DNA from 3 places in the Lawsonibacter sp. LCP25S3_E2 genome. Region 3 is predicted to be linked to each of the others. Evidence: a T-box and tRNA genes for the amino acid it is inferred to sense, from the RefSeq annotation. Region 3 holds a T-box; the other regions hold tRNA genes.
What was found. A T-box is a leader RNA that pairs with one kind of tRNA and senses whether it is charged. The one in region 3 lies ahead of ACTQ3R_RS11345 (glycine--tRNA ligase), so its partner is inferred to be a tRNA-Gly.
Positions count from the first base shown of each region.

Region 1: it has a tRNA-Gly gene. The T-box ahead of ACTQ3R_RS11345 (glycine--tRNA ligase) is inferred to sense a tRNA for this amino acid. The anticodon was not compared.
Region 2: it has a tRNA-Gly gene. The T-box ahead of ACTQ3R_RS11345 (glycine--tRNA ligase) is inferred to sense a tRNA for this amino acid. The anticodon was not compared.

Region 1 covers NZ_JBQKJL010000008.1:24,055-31,725, reverse strand. The annotation lists gene smc (chromosome segregation protein SMC) at 1-3,288, opposite strand, end outside; gene ACTQ3R_RS08675 (hypothetical protein) at 3,519-4,049, shown strand; tRNA gene ACTQ3R_RS08670 (tRNA-Gly) at 4,108-4,183, shown strand; gene ACTQ3R_RS08665 (hypothetical protein) at 4,470-5,060, opposite strand; gene ACTQ3R_RS08660 (RNA polymerase sigma factor) at 5,113-5,628, opposite strand; gene ACTQ3R_RS08655 (ABC transporter ATP-binding protein) at 5,751-6,551, opposite strand; gene ACTQ3R_RS08650 (ABC transporter permease) at 6,553-7,464, opposite strand; gene ACTQ3R_RS08645 (ABC transporter substrate-binding protein) at 7,542-7,671, opposite strand, start outside.
Region 2 covers NZ_JBQKJL010000004.1:47,571-55,241, forward strand. The annotation lists gene ACTQ3R_RS05135 (Na+/H+ antiporter NhaC family protein) at 82-1,812, shown strand; tRNA gene ACTQ3R_RS05140 (tRNA-Gly) at 1,950-2,023, shown strand; gene ACTQ3R_RS05145 (cation:proton antiporter) at 2,325-3,584, opposite strand; gene dhaS (dihydroxyacetone kinase transcriptional activator DhaS) at 3,800-4,396, shown strand; gene ACTQ3R_RS05155 (nucleoside kinase) at 4,729-6,393, shown strand; gene ACTQ3R_RS05160 (DegV family protein) at 6,656-7,519, shown strand; gene ACTQ3R_RS05165 (alpha-amylase family glycosyl hydrolase) at 7,611-7,671, opposite strand, start outside.
Region 3 covers NZ_JBQKJL010000012.1:69,481-77,151, forward strand. The annotation lists gene gyrA (DNA gyrase subunit A) at 1-1,158, shown strand, start outside; gene ACTQ3R_RS11315 (hypothetical protein) at 1,168-1,368, shown strand; gene ACTQ3R_RS11320 (SHOCT domain-containing protein) at 1,418-1,819, shown strand; gene rnhA (ribonuclease HI) at 1,816-2,253, shown strand; gene ACTQ3R_RS11330 (hypothetical protein) at 2,272-2,445, opposite strand; gene ACTQ3R_RS11335 (AAA family ATPase) at 2,609-3,418, shown strand; gene ACTQ3R_RS11340 (vWA domain-containing protein) at 3,542-4,741, shown strand; T-box leader at 4,787-4,993, shown strand; gene ACTQ3R_RS11345 (glycine--tRNA ligase) at 5,086-6,507, shown strand; gene ACTQ3R_RS11350 (LTA synthase family protein) at 6,672-7,671, shown strand, end outside.

The DNA of each region.
Region 1 (7,671 bases), on a different contig from region 3:
CTTCTCTCCGCCGGAGAGAAGGGTAATGATCTTCAGGGCCTTGCCCGGAGGCTGGACCTTGATTTCAATGCCGCAGTTGAGGATGTCATCCGGGTCCTCCAACTCCAATGTGGCCTTGCCGCCCCCAAAGAGCTCCACAAAGGTCTGTCCAAAGGCTTCGTTAATGGTCTTGAACTCCCGTGCAAAGATAGTTTTCATCTCCGCGGTAATTCCGGTGATGATCTCCTCCAGCTCCTTTTTGGCCCGGTCCACATCATCCCGCTGGTCGGTGAGATAGGTGTAGCGCTCATTGACCCGCTGGAATTCTTCAATGGCTCCCACATTGACATTGCCCAGGGCAGAAATAGAACGCTTCAGCTCGGCAATGCGGCGGCTGGCCTTCTGAACCGATTCGATCTCAATGCGCTGCTGCTTGGCTGCCTCGTGAGAGAGCTCATAGTTCTCCCACAGCTTGTCCAGCAGCTGCTTTTCCTCCATGGATGCGGACACCCGCCGCTGATCCAGACGGGAGACCTCGCCCTCGGTCCGGAGCAGCTCCTCGTTGAGGCTTTGGCTCTCTCGGGTGGACTTCACCCGCTCTCCCTCCAGCGCCAGCTTCTCCTGGTTCAGTCGGGCCACTGCCTCATTTTGGGCCCGGTTCTCCTCCTGAAGGTTGGACAACGCCGCCTGCTTTTCCTGAATTTCCAAAGCAAAGCTCTCATTTTTGCTCTCATAGTCGGCCATGAGAGCCTGGCTCTGGGTACGGTCCCCAGCCATGCTGGCCTTCAGGCTCTCCAGCTCGTGAAGGCCCGAACGGGTGGCCTCCCGTTCTGCCTCCAGGGCAGCCTGGGCGGCGGTGAGCTCGGCGGCCTGCCGTGCGATGCGGGCCGAACGCTCCTGCAGATCACTTTGTCCCTTGGCCTTTCCTTCCGCCTCGCTCTTCAAGGCGGCAGCCTCTCCCTCCAGCTCCTGGATCCGAATCCGGGCGGTCTGGGTATCCTCTTCGATCTGGCCGGAGCGGCTCTTCAGCTGCTCCAGCTCCTCCCCCAGGCTCTCCTGCTGGCTCTCCAAGTCGGCGACCACGCTGCGGCAGTGGGAAACCTCACCCTCCGCCTTCAAAATGGTATCCTCCCATTGGCGCAGCTGGTTCTGGGCAGTCTCCAGCTCATAGCGGGCGGCAGTGGTCTCCCGCTCTGCTTCGGCCAGATCCCGGCCTCCCTGGGCCACTTGGCTTCGAATGTCCTCCAGCTGTTTGCCCAGCCGCTCCAGCTCGTTGGCCCGGCTCAAAATACCGGCGCTGCGGCTGGCGGAGCCGCCGGTCATCGAGCCGCCGGGATTGAGCACCTGGCCGTCCAGGGTGACAATCCGGAATTTATAGCCGTACTTCCGGGCCACGGCAATGGCACTATCCAGGTTTTCCATCACAGCCACCCGGCCCAGCAGGTTGGAAAATACATTTTTATATCGGGGATCGAAGCTGACCAGCTGGTCACCTACGCCCACAAAGCCAGGCTCTCTCTGAAGGCTCTGTCCCTCCCGCAGCTCTCCCGGACGGATGGAGCTGAGGGGCAAAATGGTGGCCCGGCCGGCATCCCGGCGTTTCAGATATTGGATGACGGCCTTGCCGTCCTCCTCCCGGTCCACCACGATATTCTGCATGGCGCCGCCCAGGGCGGTCTCAATGGCCACGGTGTACTGGTCAGGCACCTTCAAAAGGTCGGCCACCGGGCCGTGGATGTGTTGAAGGGTCCCCCGCTGGGCCTCCCCCACCACCAGCTTTACCGCTTTGGAATAGCCCTCGTGCATCTGCTCCATTTCCCGGAGGAGCTTCATCCGGGAAGTAAGTGCGTTTTCCTCCATCTGGAGCTTTACATGGCGGTCTTTGGCCTCGTTCGCCTTCTTTTGCCGGGAATCCATCCGGAGCTGATAGCCGCTGATGACGTTCTTCACCGCGTCCCGCTCCTCCAGGGCATCCTCATAACGTTTCCGGGCGGCTTTGCTGTCTCCCCGCGCCTGCTCCAGGCGCTGCTCCAACTCGCTCAGTTCCCGGCGCACGTTCTCATCCCGGTCCAGCACCTCCTGGGCGGCGGCGGCCAGGGCGGAGAGCAGTGCCTTGGCTTCGGCAGCCCCAGCACTTCCCAGGTCCGCCTGGCTGCGCAGCTGCTCCAGTTCCTGGGCCAGGGTCCCGGCAGACTGGGCAGCCTCTTCCGCCTCCCGGCTTTTCTCCTCCAGCGCAGACCGTCCCTGCTCCAGCTGCTGTTCAATTTCGCAAAGGCGCTCCCGACGCTGCTCGATCTGGGCGGAGAGAGATCCCTCTCGTCCTTCCTGCTGCTCCAAGTCCGCACGGATGCGCTGCGCGGACTCCTGGTTGTGGGCAATGTTGCTTTGAAGAACGGCAATGGCCGACTCCAGCTCGTTCATCCTGGCCTGGCGGCCCTGAAGCTCAAAGCGCAGCCGGTCCGCCTCCACATCCTTCTCCCGCATCTGCTGAGAGAATTGTTCCGCGGCGGCGTAGGCCTTCTCCTGCGCCACCCGCACCTCTTCCCGCTGACGCACTGCCTCCTGATAGTCGGCTTCCAGCTTGATATTGTTGGTGCGGATACGCTCCAGAGTATCCAGCCAAACGGAAATTTCCAGCCCCCGCAGTTCATCCCGGAGGACCAGAAACTTCTTGGCCTTTTCACTCTGCTCCCGGAGCGGCTCCACCTGGTACTCCAGCTCAGAAATCTTGTCGTTGATGCGCACCAGATTTTCGTCCGTCCGCTCCAGCTTGCGCTCCGCCTCTTCCTTCCGGTGGCGGTAACGGGAGATTCCCGCCGCCTCTTCAAACACTTCCCGGCGGTCGGCGGATTTGACAGACAGGATCTCATCAATCTTGCCCTGACCGATGATGGAGTAGCCCTCCCGGCCCAGTCCGGTATCCATAAACAGCTCGTTGACGTCCTTAAGGCGGACGGAACGGCGGTTGATATAGTACTCGCTCTCTCCTGAGCGGTAGTACCGCCGGGTGACCATCACCTCAGACTCCTCCATATCAAAGATATGGGAGGTGTTGTCCAGCACCAGGGAAACCTCGGCATAGCCCGTCTGCTTGCGTTTGGCAGTGCCGCCGAAGATGACGTCCTCCATTTTTCCGCCCCGCAGGACACGGGTGGACTGCTCCCCCATGACCCAGCGGATGGCATCCGAGATATTAGATTTACCCGAGCCATTTGGACCCACAATAGCGGTGATGTCCTCGCCAAAGGTCAGCACCGTCTTGTCGGGAAACGACTTGAAGCCCTGGATTTCCAATGCTTTTAAGTACAAAAAGGCCACCTCGCATCTTCCGCAAACACATAGTCTGTCTTCGCGTCAGTTCCTGAATTCAGACATAGCAATAGATAATATATTATAGCAAAAACCCTGTTCCAATGCAATCGCCCAAGCTTTCTCAAACTATTTTTTCTCAATTTTATAAAAATCTTAATCTTCTCTTCAGCCCGCTTTTTTCTCCCCCCGCTATCATACCATTAGAAGCTCATTGGGGAGGGAACACAATGTCAGAACGTACCGTTTATATTCTGTTGACCCGGTCCGGGACCTGGTTTTCCCGGCTCATCCATTTTGCCACCCAGGACGACTATACCCACGCCTCCATCGGTCTGGCGGGGCCAGAGGGACCTTTTTACAGCTTCGCCCGAAAACATCCGCACTTTGCCCTCCCCGCCGGGCTGGTAGAAGAGCAGATCTCTGGCAGGCGCTGCATCCCCTGCTGTCTATTTACCCTACAAGTCAGTGATCAAACCTATTTTCAGCTCCAAAAACGGCTGCGGAACATGTACCGGCAGAAGGAACACTACCACTATAGCATCTTGGGGGCATTTGCCTGTTTTTTGAATCTGCCGCTCCAGCGCCGCCGCCATTACTTCTGCTCTCAGTTTGTGGCCGACCTGTTGGAAACCTGCCATGCGGTGGAACTGCCAAAACCGCCTACTCTGGTACGCCCCGCAGACTTTTGTTCCATGCAATGTCTGACCCCTGTGCACCGGGGATTGCTGGCGGGACTGTCCTCCCTCAGGCCGGCATAATTTTTTGAAAAAAGGGGTTGACTTTGCAGAAATATCTGCTATAATATCGTTTGTCGCCGCGAGTGTAGCTCATCTGGTAGAGCGCCACCTTGCCAAGGTGGAGGTAGCGAGTTCGAGCCTCGTCACTCGCTCCATGTAATGGAGATATACCATTTGGTATGTCTCCATTTTTCTTTTTCCCCGAGAACTCGCTACCTCCACCAACTATGCGGGGTAGCCGCATAGTTTTAAATCTGAGGTGGGGCCCCACAAAAGCGAAGCTTTTGTGGGTACGGAAGCGAGTTCGAGCCTCGTCACTCGCTCCATGCAATGGAGATGTACCATTTGGTATGTCTCCATTTTTTCTGCACCGTTCTCTATTTTAAAAGGAGGACATCCCTTTTGGGATGTCCTCCTTATTTGCTGTGTATGGAATATTTCTTACTTCACGGGAATCACAGCGGCTGTCTCTCCATCATATTCGCTGACACAGATCTCTTTGTTCAGCTCCTCTCCCGCTTTGGAGATCTCCACACCTTCATTGACGCTGTAATTGTCCTGCACCTGTCCCGGAGCCAGTGCATTCTCTTCGCTGCTGGTGGTAAAAGATCCCACCTGCTTGCCTTCCTCCTCCATGGACACTGTGATTTCCCACTGCTCTGCGCTACCTGTCACTTCCACACACAGTTTAGTATCCTGAGGAGTGGTCTTTTCATAGACATAGGTTCCCTGCTCTGCCAATGCCTGCGTAATGTCCCGTTCTTCCTCATCCACGATCAGGATCGCCTGCCCATCCCGGTTTTCCACATTCACCTCAGGAATACTTAAAACTGTGATGGACTCGCCTTCGCTGGTAACCATTTCCTGGCGGTACTCATCTACCCGTACAACCGTTGCGATTTGTACAAATAGCTCCTGCACGGCCTCGGGGTTGGCTGCACCTACCCCCACCACCATCATAGCCACAGCGGCAGCCGCAATCAGAGCAGCCCGGAACGGGCGGCGAACCTTTTTCTCTTTGGCTTGTGTCATTACAATCATTTCCTCCAATTTGTCTTGTGGGACAGTCATCTTCCCACATGCTTCACGATAAACCTGCGGATCGAACATAATGAGATCCCTCCCCTTCTCCATCGTCAGAAAGCTCTTTACGCAGACGGGCCCTGGCCCTGAGCAGCCAGGTCTGCACCGTGGAGGGGTTGGCCCGGAGCGCAGCAGCTACCTCCGCCACCGAACACCCCTCATAATAATAGAGATAAACGGTCAGGCGGTATTTGGTCTCCAGACCCATGACCGCCCGCATGAGCTCGGCCCGCTGGCCATCCTCTGGCGCCGCCTGATCATGCCACTCCTCCAGCGGAACCGATGTGCGCCGCCAAAAGGAGCGTAAAAGCTTACGGCTTTCATTTACCGATACCCGCAAAAGCCAGTGCTTCAGATGCTCCTCGCTCTCGAATTCTTTGTCACATTCCAGCAATCTGAGCAGCACCGTCTGCATAATATCCTCAGCGTCCGCCTGATTCTTGACCGCATGATATGCGACCCGATAAATGGTATCGCCATAGGCCTGCGCCGCTTGTCGAAACGTTTCGTCTGTCACAGCTGCCACCTCCTTGGAACTCTTTTTGGAAAGGCCTTTCATCCAGTAATATCCATGACAGAAGCAAAAAATCCCACTCCTCTGTAAAAAATTTGAGCCGCCGAAACCCGGCGGCCCAAACGTTACGACAGCAAAATGCGGTCGTTGTCCAGATTTTTCCCTGCTCCCACTCGGAACTGCTCCAGCAGATCGTTCACTGTCATATGGCTTCGCTGCTCTCCCTGTACATCCAGAATAATATTTCCATTATCCATCATCAGGGTCCGGTTGCCCAGCTCCAGCGCCTGATGCATATTGTGGGTAACCATCAGGGTGGTGATGTGGTGCTCCGCCACCACGTCACGGGTGATGTTCAGCACCTTCTCTGCAGTAGCCGGGTCCAGCGCGGCGGTGTGCTCATCCAGCAAAAGCAGCTTTGGGGGAACCATGGTGGACATGAGCAGGGTAAGCGCCTGCCGCTGTCCGCCGGACAACAGCCCCACTGGCTGTTTCATCCGGTCCTCCAGTCCCATATCCAGCTTTGCCAGCTGATCCCGGAAAAAGGCCAGATCTTTTTTGGTAATACGGCTAAAGTAGGCGTGCTGGTTTTTGGCGGTACGAAGATAGGCCAGGGCCAGATTTTCCCCAATGGTCATATGAGGAGCGGTCCCCCGCATGGGGTCCTGAAACAGGCGGCCCATCTCCCGGCTGCGCCGGTATTCCGGCTTAAAGGTAATATCCTCTCCGGACAGCCGAATGGATCCCTCGTCCACATAAAATGCTCCGGCAATGGCATTGAACAGGGTGGATTTCCCTGCCCCGTTGGAACCCACAATGGTGACAAAATCTCCCGGCTCCAGGTGGAGGGACAGCCCGGACAACGCTTTTTTCTCGTTCACGGTACCTGGATTAAATGTTTTGGAGATGTTTTGGATATCCAGCATATCACTCCGCCCCCTTTCCGGCTCTGGCCGCTGCCTTTCTCCGCTGGAACGCAGCCCACTTTTTGATACTGGGCGCCGCAATGGCCAGGGCCACGATAATAGCGGTGACCAGCTTCATGGCCTCGATGGGGAACACCTTGGAGCTGAGGGCTACGGCATAAATTAACCGATAAATCATGCTGCCTACGAAAACAGACAGCGCCCCCCGGAGCATAGAACCCCGGCCCAGAACGGTCTCCCCGATAATCAGACAGGCCAGACCAATGACCACCATACCGGTTCCGATGTTCACGTTGGCACTGCGCTGCGCCTGGCCTACCAGAGCCCCAGACAGTCCCGTGAGGGCATTGGCCACACACAGGCCCACCGTAATGGTGAAGGTGGGATTGATGGAGGACGCCCGCACCATATCCCGATTGTCTCCCGTTGCCCGGATGGACAGGCCCAGTCTGGTTCCCAGAAACGCCACCAGCAGCAGAGCGGCAGCTACCGTGATCACTCCGGCCAGGATGATCTCATACCAGCTTCCTCCAATTCCCAGGTCCCGGAACATGTGAAAAATGGTTCTCTGCTTGATGAGGCTGGCATTGGAGGTCCAGCCCATCGCCATCAGGTTGACGGTATATAGACCTGTGTTGGTAATGATTCCTGCCAAAATGGAGGGGACTCCCAGCTTCGTTTGGAGCAGCGCAGTGACAAACCCAGCCGCCGCCGCACTGAGCATGGCCAGCGGGATGGCTAAAATAGGATGGCCTGCCGCACATACCGTTACAGACACCGCAGCCCCCAATGTAAAGGAACCGTCAGTGGTCAGATCCGCAATGTCCAGAATTCGGTAACTGAGAAACAGGGCCAGAGCCACCGGTGCATAGAGAAAGCCCAGCTCCAGAGCAGTCTGAATGATGTAGAGCATCGTCTTTTCTTCCTTTCAGGCCCATTCCCCCGGCTTGCGCCGGGGGAATGGCATTGTTCCTTCGTCTTTTCAATCACTCAGTTCTCGGTGGTAACCACTTCCACCACTTCGCCCATGTCGGAGAACACCGAATAGTCCAGGTTCATGGCAGCGGCAGTCTCCGTGTTGACGGTGATGATGCCGCCCTGGGACAGGTAGTAGTCCTCC
Region 2 (7,671 bases), on a different contig from region 3:
CATGGAGCGCTTTGCGCCCCGTGGCTTTTTGTTTTGCGCCATATTCTTGCGCGGCCCAAACAAAATTTGGAGGGAATTAAAATGAGAGCTAGAAGATCCTGGCCCGTGCGTGTCATCGTCCTTTTCATGATGGTCCTCGCTCTGGCCACCACCGCCTTTGCTGCCGGCGATCCCACAGAGGAGACCGGCACAAAGATGATCAGCTGTCCCGATTGCGGCGGCATTGGCATTGTCCTGACAGATGAAGGAGAGGCCGCTGCCTGCCCCGCCTGTGAAGGAACCGGCTACGTGGTTTCTCCCAGCAATTATTACAACACCGGCCTGGCCCTGCTGCCCCCTATGATCGCCATTGCTCTGGCCCTGATCACCAAGGAAGTCTACTCCTCCCTGTTCATCGGTATCGTGGTAGGCGGACTGCTTTATTCCAACTTCTCCTTTGAGGGAACCCTGAACCATGTGTTCAGCGGCGGTATTGTTGCCTCCCTGTCCGACAGCTACAATGTAGGTATCTTGATCTTCCTGGTCATTCTGGGCACCATGGTGTGTCTGATGAACAAGGCCGGCGGCTCCGCTGCCTTCGGCCGCTGGGCAAAGAAGAACATCAAGTCCCGTGCCGGTGCTCAGCTGGCCTCTGTGCTTCTGGGCTGCCTCATCTTCATTGACGACTATTTTAACTGTCTCACCGTGGGCAGCGTCATGCGTCCCATCACCGACAAGCACCAGGTCTCCCGCGCCAAGCTGGCCTACATCATCGACGCCACTGCCGCTCCTGTGTGTATCATCGCCCCCATCTCCTCCTGGGCCGCTGCTGTGTCCGGCTTTGCAGAGGATGGCCAGGGCCTGAACCTGTTTATTCGCGCCATTCCCTATAACTTCTACGCCCTGCTGACCATCTTAATGATGCTGGGCTTGATCCTGTTCAATGTGGACTTCGGTCCTATGGCAAAGTTTGAGCGCAATGCTGTGGAAAAGGGTGACCTGTTCTCTGGTTCTAACCCCTATGCCATGCTGGATGAGGACATCGACGACACCAAGGGCACCGTCATGGATCTGGTACTTCCCATCATCGTGCTGGTCATCTGCTGCGTGGTAGGTATGATCTATTCCGGCGGCTTCTTCTCCGGCAGCGACTTCGTCACCGCCTTTTCCAACTCCGACGCCTCTGTGGGCCTGATGCTGGGTTCCGCATTCGGCCTGCTCTTCGCTTTCATTTACTACTTTGTGCGCCGCTCTATGAGCTTCAAGGAAATGATGGGCTGTATCCCCGAGGGCTTCAAGGCCATGGTTCCCGCTATTCTGATCCTCACCTTCGCCTGGACCCTGAAGAGCATGACCGATTCTCTGGGTGCCAAGTACTTTGTCCGTGACTTTGTGCGCAGCGCTGAGCACCTGCAGATGTTCCTGCCCGTGATCGTTTTCGTCATCGGCTGCCTTCTGGCCTTTGCCACCGGCACCAGCTGGGGCACCTTCGGCATTCTGATTCCCATCGTTCAGAACGTCTTCTCCATGGACAACCCCCTGGCCATCATCTGCATCTCCGCTTGTATGGCCGGCGCTGTGTGCGGCGACCACTGCTCCCCCATCTCCGACACCACCATCATGGCCTCTGCCGGCGCTCAGTGCGACCACGTAAACCATGTGTCCACTCAGCTCCCCTACGCCATCTCCTGTGCGGTCATCTCCGGCATCAGCTACCTGATTGCCGGTGTGCTGGCCATCAACGGCCTGCCCGGCATCATCGCTCTGCCGGTAGGCATTGTTCTGATGTTGGGTTTCCTGATGATCATGAGAAACAACAAGGCCGCTGTTTAACCTACATTTCGCAAAAGGCCGCTCTTTTGAGAGCGGCCTTTTCTTTATTCCAGTAAAAGAAAAAATCCGGAACGACAAATTTCCGCTTGCATTTACATGGAAAATATGGTATAGTATGAAAGCTTTCAACAGAACACGCAGGTGTAGTTCAATGGCAGAATGTCAGCTTCCCAAGCTGAACACGAGGGTTCGATTCCCTTCACCTGCTCCACGCCGGAGCAAGCGATATACCGCTTGCTCCGGCTTATTTTATAAGTCAGAGCACACTCATTTTGCTGCTCCTCCTTTCCAAATCACAACCTCTTTCACTGGGTTGTGATTTGGTTTTAGGTGCAGCCCCAGAGCATTGGCCTCTATAGTGCTGCAATATTTCAAAAAAGAAGGACATCCCTTTGGATGTCCTTCTTTTTTGGAACATATCGAACCATCATTTTGTTTCTTTCAAAACCCTGTGGTCCGTATGTAATGCGCTTATTTTTGTAGGCAGAAGCACTTTCCTGCCAACGCTGCCGTCAGGACAGCCTTTCCAGGTCCTCCTGCATACCTGCGTGGTTGGCCTTCCCCAGTTCTCCGGCCAGCTGAAATCCCTTTCGCGCCAAAAATACCGCGATCACTTCATTTATGACTGCTGCAGCCGCAATGGTGCCGCGGACAATATCTCCGTACGGTCTAAATTCTCCGGTCAATGCGGAGATCGCAATTCCAGTCAGAACCAGTGACACACCGGAGTGGGGCATTAGTGTAAGCCCTAAATATTTTCGAACGGTATCCGGCGCCCCGGATATTCCCGCCCCTAACGCTGCACCGCCAATTTTTCCTGCCCCTCTGGCCAGAATATAAACGGCTGTGAAGAGTCCGGCCTCCAGAATGAGATGATAGTCCAACGGAGCCCCCAGATTCAGAATAATCAGGGTAAAGCAGCCTCCGATCACAGGGGCACACACGTCCATCATGTCCTCCAGAATATCAGACGGGACGCGGTTGGCGAACACTGCAGAATAGACCATACCAGAGAGCATGAAGTTGAGCACAGGGAAGGGCATACAATAGGTGTTGGCTGCCATAGTAAGGCCAGCCGTGAGCAGAACACCGAAGAATGCCACAGCAGCATTTCTCCTGCTGTGCTTGCTGCGGCACAAGATTGCGGATATTGGAAGGCCTACCGCAATTCCAATAATAACGGGGAAGAAAATAACCAGAAAAATGAGAGAGCCGGGCACTGTGCCGCCTGCGGTCTGCCCCAGCACAATGCTCATGACTGACAGGAATACCGCAATTGCAGCCACATCATCCAAAACAGCCAGTGGGATCAGCGTACGGGTTACCGGGCCTTCGGTATGATATTCGGTCACGATTGACAATGCAGGCGCAGGCGCGGTCGCCAGCGCAATGCCGCCGAAAATGAGCCCCAGGAACATAGGGATCTCCATAAAATAAAATATGGCACAAAAGGCCGCACTTACCACGGCAAAGGTGCCCAGGGACTCCGTCAGCGTGATGACCAGCACCTGTTTTCCATAGGTCTTCATTTTTCTCCAGACCATCTCTGTCCCCAGCATCAAGCCCATGCCGCATTCCAACACGGAGATGAGCTGGTGATAGGCAGGTGCATCCAAAAGGTCCTGTGTCAGCAGATTGGCCGCGTTAGGGCCCAGCGCCATGCCCGCAACCAGAAAGCCCAGTACAGCAGGCATTTTTAGTTTGGCGGCCAATTTTCCAAAACAAGCCCCCAATATCACGACTGCAAGCAGGCGTATGAAATCCATCAGCATAGTATGTTCCTCGTTTCTTTATAATAAAGTAAGTTGTGACTGTCTCCTCCACTCCAAAACACACGGCCCGTCTTGTACAGCTCCTATTCTTTTTATAAGCAGCATGATTCCATGCAGCCCCCGGAATTCTTCCACCTGTCGGTACAAATGATGGATAGTTGCGGTCCTGCAAATTCCATGATAAAATACAAAAAACTCTTTCTGGAGGCAGAGCAATGTCCAATTCCGACTTTACAAAGTTTATGATCGCTCGGGGCTTTAAGCAGCTGCTGGAGAAGAACTCCTTTTTGGATATCTCTGTGGGGGACATCGCTCGACACTGTAAAATCAGCCGGAATACCTTTTATTATCACTTTCGGGATAAGTACGATGTGATCTCCTGGATTTTTTATACGGAAATCACCCCTCTGATTGGCGATACGCTGTCCATGGATCAATGGGGAAACGGGATGCGGGCCCTGTGCCACTATATGCAGGCGAACAAGTCTTTCTATACGAATGTCCTGCAATTTGAGGGGCAGAACAGCCTTGCGGACTGCCTGATGGATTTCTATCAAAATCTGATGCAGGACATCATTCTGAATGCCGGTGGAGATCAACTGCTTGAACCCAACCAGATCAGGGTCATTGCCCGCTTCTATGCACACGGAATGTCCGGCGTTCTGCTGGACTGGGTAAAAAACGGAATGGTAAGGGATCCCGACGCCACCATCAGAATGCTGGAGGATCTTCTTTCCGGTGAGATCTTCACACAAATTCTCGCGATTCCAAACGATCGTGAAAAAACGGAAGAGCCCGGTGTGAATTTGTGAAATATTTTATTCCTCTGCAGCCCTTTTGCCCATAGGAAACTGGGCCGGATTGTCCCAAAATAGGACATATCCATATTTTTGTCATACGTTCCGCTTGGTTGATATCAAGCGGAACATTTTATTTCTGCAGCTGGCCTCATTTTCATGTAGAGAAAGTTTACATAAAGTTATATTTCCGCGGCGAACACCGTATTCTGGCACGACCATAGGTTTTTCCGATTCTGCATGCAATCAACAATAGTACAGAATGAGTGTTTGCTCTTTCCGAGTTTTTGAGGTATGATACAGAAATACAGATATAACTGCCAACCGCAGGCAAGGGAGGTTTGTATATGGAACATTTATATCATGTAACGGTAGACGGCATTATGCGTCAATATCCCGCCGGGACATCCTACCAGGCCATCGCACAGGAATTCCAAGCGTCCTATCCCAGTGACATCCTTCTTGTGGAACGCAACGGCAAGCTCTGCGAGCTCGGAAAATGCCTGGACCGGGACTGCACCCTGAAAATGATCACCTTACAAGACAAGCCCGGCCTCCAAACCTATGAGCGCAGCGCCATATTTTTAATGCTCAAAGCGTTCTATGACATCATCGGTCAAAATCATATTGAGCAAATCTGTGTAGAATACTCTCTCAGTCATGCGTTGTTTATCCGTGCCAAAGGAGAATTTCAGCTGAATGAACCGCTGCTGGAGCAGGTGGAGTCCCGGATGCGGGAACTGGTCCGTCAGGCCATTCCCATTCAAAAGCACTCCATCTCAACAGACGATGCCATTGAAATGTTTGAAAAACGCAGCCTGCACGACAAGGCAAAGCTGCTTCGCTGCCGGATCAGCTCACGGGTCAACTATTATTCCCTGGAGGATTTCTCTGACTACTTCTACGGCTATATGGTTCCAAATACCAGCTATATCAAATGCTTCCATCTGGAACTGTTTGACCGCGGTCTCATTTTGCGGCTGCCTGATCCGCAGGCACCAGACCGCCTTGCCGCTTTCCAGCCATCCCTTAAAGTCTTTCAGGCGCTTTATGATGCGGACCAAAAGTCGAAACATCTGCACATTTCCAATGTGGCAGATCTCAATGAAGCCATCTGCTGCGGAAATGCCACCAGTATCATCCTGGCCCATGAAGCCATGATGGAAAAGCGAATCGGCGACCTGGCCGAGACCATTGCCCAGCGCCGGGATGTTCGCTTTGTTATGATCGCCGGCCCCTCTTCTTCCGGGAAGACAACCTTTTCCCACCGCCTATCCACCCAACTGATGGCTTGCGGGCTGACCCCTCATGCCATTGCCACGGATAACTACTTCAAAAACCGTTCCGAAACGCCACGGGATGCCAACGGACAATATGACTTTGAAAGCCTGGGTGCCATGGATGTTGAGCAATTCAACCATGACATGACGCTGCTTTTACAGGGGGAGACCGTAGAACTTCCTCAATTCAACTTCAAAAAAGGGATCCGGGAATATAACGGGGACCGGCTTACTTTGGGACCGCGGGATGTGCTGGTAATAGAGGGCATTCATTGCCTGAATGATGCCTTTTCCTATTCTCTGCCCAAACAGAGCAAGTTTAAAATCTATATCAGCTGCCTTACTACATTGAACGTAGACGATCACAACCGGATTCCTACCACAGATGCCAGATTGCTGCGCCGAATTGAACGGGATGCCAGGACGCGGGGATACAGTGCCAGGGCCACCATCCAAATGTGGCCTTCGGTACGGCGCGGCGAAGAATCCAACATCTTCCCCTATCAGGACAGCGCAGACGCGGTATTCAACTCCGCCCTTATTTATGAAATCGCCCTGCTCAAACCCTATATTGAACCGCTGCTGTTTGGAGTCCCCAAGGATTGTCCGGAATATCTGGAAGCAAAGCGGCTTTTGAAATTTTTGAGCTACTTTCTGCCGCTGCCCGCCGATCAGGTCCCCACAACCTCTCTCATGCGGGAGTTTATTGGCGGTGGGTGCTATCATGTCTAACGGCCCACGTTTTACCGGAAAAGGAACCTGGCATACAGCACTCACATTTAGTACAATTCGGTCAAACTGTCCGCATTACGGACAGTTTGATCAAATTGACCATTTCTTACCTGGTACGTTTCCTCTACAATCCGTTCTGATAAAATGGAGAAGTCTAATTAGACCAGTCTAATTTACAGCAACGGAGCGGCCCCCCTACGGGTCCGGGCACAGTCGCCCTTTTTCTGAGGGCAGCCTAAACTAAAATTGAGAGGAGAAGCATGTGAAGACGGCAGTTGTAACCGACAGCAACAGCGGTATTTTTGAAGAAGAAGGAAAGCAGTTGGGAGTATTTGTGCTTCCCATGCCGGTCCTGATCGATAATAACGTATATTTTGAGGGGCACAACCTCTCCAGCACACAATTCTATCAGTATCTGCAGGAGGGCAGAGATATTACAACCTCTCAGCCTTCTCCCGGCGATCTTTCTGCTTTGTGGGAACAGGTGCTGGATCTGGGCTATGACGAGTTGGTCTACATCCCCATGTCCAGCGGCCTGAGCAACTCTTGTGCCACCGCGAAAATACTCTCAGAGGACTATGACGGCAAAGTTTTCGTGGTAGACAACCACCGTATTTCGGTCACACAGCGGTATTCTGTGCTGGATGCTCTGGCATTGGCACAAAGCGGATGTACCGCTCGGGAGATCCATGCAGAACTGGAGCAGAGCGGATTGGACTCCATTATCTATATCGGGGTCGAAACTCTGCAATATCTCAAACGCGGCGGTCGTGTGACACCAGCTGCGGCTGCCATGGGTGCAATCATGGGAATCAAGCCGCTTCTGCTCATTCAGGGGGATAAGCTGGATGCCTGCGCCAAGGTGCGTGGGACCGCCAATTGTAAAAAGCGGCTGGTCCAGTATCTGGAACAGGCCGCGGAAGACTATGCAAGAAGAGGGATTCCATTTCAGGCTGCCGCTGCAGGCAGCTTCCTTACCCAGTCAGAGACACAGGCATGGAAAGCCCTTTGCCAGGAGCTCTTTCCCGAGCAGACCCCCCACTACGATCCCCTTACCTGCAGCATCGGCAGTCATGTAGGTCCCGGTGCCTTCGGAATGGCCATCACCCGCAGGCTTGTTCGCTAAACACTTTTGAAATCGCCCGACCCATTTCCCACAGTAATATACCCTGACATAAAAAGGAAGGCGTACCTGACCGGTACGCCTTCTCTTTTTATTACCACTCCATTTTCCAGAACTGTGCACTGTAGGGGGCCAGCTCACTGCCGCCGCCAAAG
Region 3 (7,671 bases):
CTGGAGGAGCGCATTGCTTACTTTAATCAGCTCCTGTCCAGTGAGGAGATGCTCCGGGGTGTGCTCAAAGAAGAGCTCATTGCCATCCGGGACAAGTACGGGGACCAGCGCTACACCGAAATCCAGGATGTGGAGGATGAGATCGACATTGAAGACCTCATTGAGGAGGAGCAGTGCGTCTTTACCCTCACCCAGGCGGGCTATATCAAGCGCACCCCGGTAAGTGAGTATACGGCCCAGAGTAAGGGCGGCATGGGTAAGAAGGGCATCACCACACGGGAAGAGGACTATGTGGTGGATGTGTTCACCGCCTCCACCCACGACTATATCCTCTTCTTCACTGACACCGGAAAGGTGTACCGGAAGAAGGGCTATCAGATCCCCGAGAGCGGAAAGACCGCCAAGGGCACCAACATCATCAACATCATCCAGGTGGAACAGGGTGAGAAGGTCCAGGCCATGCTCCATTTCCGAGAGGTCGGGGATAAGGAACTCTACCTCACCATGGTCACCCGGATGGGCACCGTGAAGCGCCTGCCGGTGGAGGCGCTGAAGAACCTGCGCAACAACGGCATCCGGGCCCTGACCCTGGAGGAAGGGGACGAGCTGGTGGCCGTGCGGGAGACCGATGGCACCAAGAAGATCCTCATTGCCACCCATGACGGTATGGCCGTGTGCTTTGATGAGAACGATGTGCGGCCCATGGGCCGTACCGCTGTAGGCGTGCGGGGCATCCGCCTGCGGGAGGGCGACTATGTGGTAGGTGCCGCCCGGATGACCGCCGGCAGAACGGTGCTGACCATCACAGAGAAGGGCTATGGCAAGCGTACCGCCGTGGAGGAGTACCGGATCACCAACCGGGGCGGCCTGGGCATCAAGAACTACGCCGTCACCGAGAAGACCGGCAAGATCGTGGGCATCAAGGTGGTTACCGGTGAGGAGGACCTGCTTCTGGTCACCCAGGCGGGCATCCTCATCCGTACCCATGTGGATACCATCCGAGAGGCGGGCCGCGCCACCCAGGGCGTCATCGTCATGCGCTTTAAGGAGGAGGGCGATCAGGTGATCTCCCTGGCCCTGGCTGAGCGGGAAGAGACCGTCGAGGTCACCCAGCCTGAGACGGAGGAGGAGCCCACAGTGCCCGAGGGCGATCAGTAAGGAGAACCAATGGGAGGTACGGTCATTTCTGTTCTGGGAGGTGTCCTCCCATTCAAGGCAAATTTCATTTTCTTTGTCCTTGTTGCAGTTGTTGGCTACGGCATCTATCTTCCCTACCAGGAGAAAAGAAAATATGGGCCGGGCCGGAACAAAAATAAGAAACAGAGTGCCTTAAAAACAAAGGTTGAGCAGCTCAGAAAGCGATTTTGAAGGGAATGTAAGCCCTGTTGATTGTTTTCTGGAACAGGAGGTTTGTTCTGTGAGAAAACGGCGGGTAACCTATCGCCCAAGCAAAGCCCAAGGGGCTTTTGGTATGGTGTGGGGCGGCGTGTTTATTTTGATCGGCCTGTTTGTGGTCATTCCTACCTTTGGCCCCTTTGGAATTTTGTGGACCCTGGCCGCCATCGGCATCACCGCCATGAACGGCTACCAGGCCTTTGGAACAAAATACACAGGTCCGGAGATCACCATTGAGGAGGACAACACCCAGATGCCCCAAGAGCATCCCTCCTCCCCTGCCCCCCAGACCCATGACCACATCCCCTCCACCGCCCTGGATGCGAAGCAGCGGCTGGAGCAGCTGGAGAGTTTGAAGCAGGCGGGGCTGATTACCCAAAGCGAATATGACCAGAAACGCCGGGAGATTTTGGAGAAACTATGAAACAAGTGACCATCTACACCGACGGAGCCTGTTCGGGCAACCCCGGCCCAGGGGGCTGGGGGGCTATTTTGATGTACGGTTCCCATAAGAAAGAGCTGTCCGGAGGCGAGGCCCAGACCACCAACAACCGCATGGAGCTCACCGGGGTCATCACCGCTCTGGAGGCGTTGAAGGAGCCCTGTACGGTGGAGCTCTACTCCGACAGCAAGTATGTCATCGACGGCCTGGGAAAGGGCTGGGCCAAGGGCTGGCGGGCACGGGGCTGGATAAAGTCGGACAAAAAGCCCGCCCTCAACCCCGATTTGTGGGGCAGGCTTCTGGACCTGTGCGACTACCACACCGTCCACCTCCACTGGGTCAAGGGCCACGCGGAGAATCCTTACAATAACCGCTGCGATGAGCTTGCGGTAGCAGAGAGCCAGAAGTATAAATAACCAAAGAGGAGGGGCACGTCAGTGCCCCTCCTCTTTGGTTTCCTTTTTTCTTCCGTGGCAGATCTCCCGGTTTCCGCAGGTGGCGCAGCCGTGTCCGCAGCCCCGCTTTTTCCCGTAATCGTTGTACAATAAAATTGCTATGGGAATGCCGATCACCGCCACAGCAAACAAAGCAACGGCAAATTCAGACACAAAATCACCTCAGCTGATAAAAAATGTGGAAAACTTTTTGAATTATCCCCTATTGTAACCGCTGGCATCGGGAAAAAGCAAGACAAACCCTTGAATTTTCCACAAAAACACGATACAATGCGGAACATGAAAACGAAGGCCCCTGGGCCGGGAAGGATTGGGTATGGAAGAATTTCGCGGAAGTCAGAATTACGTGGCCTCGGAGGAGCTGCTCCGGGCGGCCAACATCGCCATGGTGCTCCAAAAGCCCCTTTTGATCAAGGGCGAGCCGGGCACTGGCAAGACCATGCTGGCCGAGGCCATCTCCCAGGCACTGGGGAAAAAACTCATCATCTGGAACATCAAGTCCACCACCAAGGCCCAGGACGGCCTGTATGTCTACGACGTGGTCCAGCGCCTCTATGACAGCCAGTTCGGCGGCCAGGGGGTGGACGACATTGAGAAGTATGTGAAGCTGGGCAAGCTGGGCGAGGCCTTTACCAGTGACGAGCAGGTCATTTTGCTCATCGATGAGATCGACAAGGCCGATTTGGAGTTCCCCAACGACCTTCTCTGGGAGCTGGACCGGATGGAGTTCCACATCCCCGAGACGGGCCGCACGGTGAAGGCCAACCACCGCCCGGTGGTGATCATCACCTCCAACGCGGAAAAGGAGCTGCCCGATGCGTTTCTGCGTCGGTGCGTGTTCCACTATATCGAGTTCCCGGACAAGAATCTGATGGCAGACATCGTGCGGGTGCACTTCCCGGATCTGAACGAGAAGCTGCTCACCCAGGTGCTGGAGGCCTTCTACCGCATCCGCAGCCTGCCCCAGATCAAAAAGAAGCCCTCCACCAGTGAGATCATCGACTGGATCCAGGCCCTCCAGCATGGGGGCGTGGCAGTGGACCGGATCGTGAAGGAGGTCCCCTACCTGGGGGTGCTGCTGAAGAAAAATGAGGACATCGACACCCTGCGCCGCAACTGGAGATAAGGTGCTTTTTCTTTGAAGAAAAAGTACCCAAAAAGAACTTCCACGGCTTCGATCGGGCCCTTTGGAAATACCGGCCTCGAGTCGACTATTGTCAGGAAAGCTGTGGAGAGGAAAGGAAGCATCATGTTTGAGGATTTTCTCTATCTGCTCCGGCGAAACGGGTTAAAGGTCTCTCTCACCGAGTGGATGGCCCTGATGGAGGCCCTCCACAAGGGCCTTCATGGGGCCAGCTTTACGGGGTTTTACCACCTGTGCCGGTGCCTTTTAGTGAAAAGTGAGGCGGACTTCGACGCCTTTGACCGCACCTTCCTGGAGTATTTTAAGGACGTCCCCTTCCAGCAGGAGGTCTCTCAGGAGCTGCTGGACTGGCTCAACAAGCCGGATGTGCTCTCCGACTACGCCACCTGGGACGAGGAGCAAGCCCTTCGCAATCTGGGTTTCTCCGAGGAGGAGATCGAGCAGATGCTCCGGGAGCGCATGGCCGAGCAGACCGAGGAGCACAACGGCGGCAGCTACTGGGTGGGTACCCACGGCATGTCCATGTTCGGCAACAGCGGCAACTCCCCCAAGGGCATCCGGGTGGGGGGCGAGAGCATGCACCACCGGGCCTTCCGGGTGGCGGGGGAGCGGAAGTTCCGGGATTTCCGCCGGGACAACACCCTGGACACCCGGCAGTTTCAGGTGGCCCTGCGCAAACTGCGGCAGTTTTCCGGTCTGGTGGACCTCCCCCCTACTGAGTTTGATGTGGACAACACCATCAAGGATACCGCCGACAATGGCGGCGTGCTGAAGGTGCGCTACAAGCGCCCTCGGGAAAATACCGTCAAAGTGCTGCTGATGATGGATTCCGGCGGCTCCATGGACTACTATAGCAACCTGTGCTCTGCCCTCTTTCAGGCGGTGAGCAAATCCGGGCACTTTAAGGATTTGAAGGTCTACTACTTTCACAACTGTCCCTACGCCCGCCTCTACCACGACCCCATGCTCATGTCCAAAAACAGCGTGACTACCGACTGGGTGCTCTCCAACATCCCCAGCGACTATAAGCTCATTTTGGTGGGGGACGCCCAGATGGCCCCCTATGAGCTCATGGGCGGCTACTATGGCCGGTGGGACCGGGAGGACGGCCCCAAGTGCGGCATGGACTGGCTGCGGCTTTTGAAGGGCCGTTTCAAGCACAGCATCTGGCTCAACCCCAGCCGCCGCCCCCAGTGGGGGGCTTATTGGTCCGAGACCTATGATGTCATTGCCAGGGAATTTCCCATGTTCCCCCTGACAGTGGAGGGTCTGGAAGAGGGCATGAAGAAGCTTTTGTCCCGATAGTGGAAAAATCCCTTGACATTGGGGCAAAACTATCATAAAATGCTTACCAAAGCGACGACAGGAAACAGTACCCTGCGGCCGGGTTTTAGAGAGAGGATGGCTGGTGAAAATCCTCCGAAGGCGCGGCGGGAAGGCCTCCTGGAGCGCGGGCAGGAAATGGCCCGCCGGTCCCCGCCGTTACCGGGAACGAAGTGCGTGTCAGCCAGACACGAATTCAGGTGGAACCACGGACAGTTTTTGTTCGCCCTGAGCCGATTCAAAACGGCTCAGGGCGTTTTTGTTTGCCAGAAGGTGCATTGAAATTGCCTTGAGCCAAGGATGCTTGACAGAAAGGAAGTTATCACATGAAAAACACCGAAAAGACCATGGAAAAGATCGTAAACCTCTGTAAGGGCCGGGGCTTTATCTTCTCCGGCAGCGAGATCTACGGCGGCCTGGCCAACACCTGGGACTACGGCCCTCTGGGTGTGGAGCTGAAGAACAACGTGAAGAAGGCCTGGTGGAAGAAGTTCGTCCAGGAGAACCCCTATAACGTGGGTCTGGACGCCGCCATCCTGATGAACCCCCAGGTGTGGGTGGCCTCCGGCCACGTGGGCGGTTTCTCCGATCCTCTGATGGATTGTAAAGAGTGTAAGGAGCGCTTCCGCGCCGACAAGGTCATCGAGGACTGGTGCCAGGAAAATAGCTTCGACCTGGGCCACAGCGTGGATGCCATGAGCCAGGCCCAGATGAAGGAGTTTGTGGAGGAGCACAACATCTGCTGTCCCTCCTGCGGCAAACACAACTGGACCGACATCCGCCAGTTCAACCTGATGTTCAAGACCTTCCAGGGCGTCACCGAGGATGCGAAGAACACCGTATACCTCCGGCCTGAGACCGCCCAGGGCATCTTTGTCAACTTCCAGAACGTCCAGCGCACCACCCGCCGCAAGCTGCCCTTCGGTGTGTGCCAGGTGGGCAAGTCCTTCCGCAACGAGATCACTCCGGGCAACTTCACCTTCCGCACCCGTGAGTTTGAGCAGATGGAGCTGGAGTTCTTCTGCAAGCCCGGCACTGAGCTGGAGTGGTTTGCCTACTGGAAGCAGTTCTGCCACCAGTGGCTGCTGGACCTGGGCATGAAGGACGAGAACCTGCGTCTGCGGGACCACGATCCTGAGGAGCTCTCCCACTACTCCAACGCCACCACCGACTTTGAGTTCGTCTTCCCCTTCGGCTGGGGCGAGCTGTGGGGTGTTGCATCCCGCACCAACTTTGACCTGAACGCCCACCAGACCACCTCCGGCAAGGACATGACCTACTTTGACCAGGAGAGCAATGAGCACTATATCCCCTATGTGGTGGAGCCCTCCCTGGGTGCTGACCGTGTGACCCTGGCCTTCCTGGTGGACGCCTATGACGAGGAGGTCGTGGACGCGGAGAAGAACGATGTCCGCACCGTCCTGCGCCTCCACCCCGCCCTGGCCCCCTTCAAGTGCGCCGTGCTGCCCCTCAGCAAGAAGCTGGGTGACAAGGCCCGTGAGATCCAGGCGGAGCTCTCCAAGTACTTTATGGTGGACTATGACGACGCCGGTTCCATCGGCAAGCGTTACCGCCGTCAGGACGAGGTGGGCACTCCCTACTGCATCACCGTGGACTTCCAGACCGTGGGCAGCGAGACCGAGGAGGCCGACCACGCTGTCACCATCCGTAACCGTGACACCATGGAGCAGGTGCGGGTTCCCATCAGCGAGCTGAAGGCTTGGCTGGAGGAGAAGCTGGCCTACTAAGAGCAAACCCAATAACGGCTGAATTTGGCTGGAGCGCTTCCCAAAAGGAGGGCGCTCCGGCCTCTTTTTCCTCTTTTTGCTTGCAAATCAGAAGAAAAAGCGCTAAAATATACAAATATTCTTTGGGCACTGATGAACATCCCACAGGGATCGGAGGAGCTTTTATGAAAACACTGCTGCAAATCATGCGCCTGCCTTCCGGCACACAGGAGCGATATGGCCGGGCCCACCAGATTTGGATGGCCCTGGCCCTGACGGGGCTGGGGTGCTGCATTGGGTTATTGTCCCTGCTGTGTTCCGCTATGGCGGTGGAGACGCTGGTGAGCAAGGATCTGCTTTTATCCTATCTCACCGATCCGCTTATTTTGTTTCTCAACCTCTGGCCCCCGGTGCTGCTGGTCTGGCTCTTTTATTTTCTGTTCCGCCGGGCCTGGGTGGGCTTTTTAGGGGGATTTCTCCCCATCATGGGTGTGGCCCTGGTCAATTACTTTAAAATCCAGCTCCGGGCCGACCCCTTCCTGGCGGTAGACCTGAGCCTTGCCTCAGAAGCGGCGGGAATTGTGGGAAATTATGAGCTGGAACTCAATTGGCTTATCTGGCTGGTGGTGGCCGCCCTTGTGGGGGGACTGATCTTTTCCATTGTCCTCATGCCCCAGGGAATCAAGGGCTGGCCCATACGGATGCTGGGGGCGGTTTCGGCCGCAGCGCTGCTGTGCGTCAGCTTTGTGAGCATCTATCTCAACGACTACTATTACGAAAAGACCGGCGGGGCTATGCCCTGGGATGAGGCCCAGGACTATGTGACAAAGGGTGGGATCTACCCCTTCCTCCACTCCTTCCGGGAGCTGATTTTTGTGGCGCCGGAGGACTACGACGAGCCTACTGCCGCCCAGCTTCTGGGACAGTATAAAGACGCGGATATCCCCGAGGAGCAAAAGGTGTCGGTCATGGGAATCATGCTGGAGGCCTTCTGCGACCTGACGGACTTTGAGGTGCTGGCCCAGCAGGACAGCGTGATGGAGGTCTATGCCCCCTGGCACCAGCTGGCGGAGCAATCTGTGTCCGGGCGGCTGCTTACCAATATTTTCGCCGGAGGAACGGTGGACACCGAGTGGGCCTTTCTCACCGGCTATTCCAGCCACAGTGATTTTATTCAGAATACGG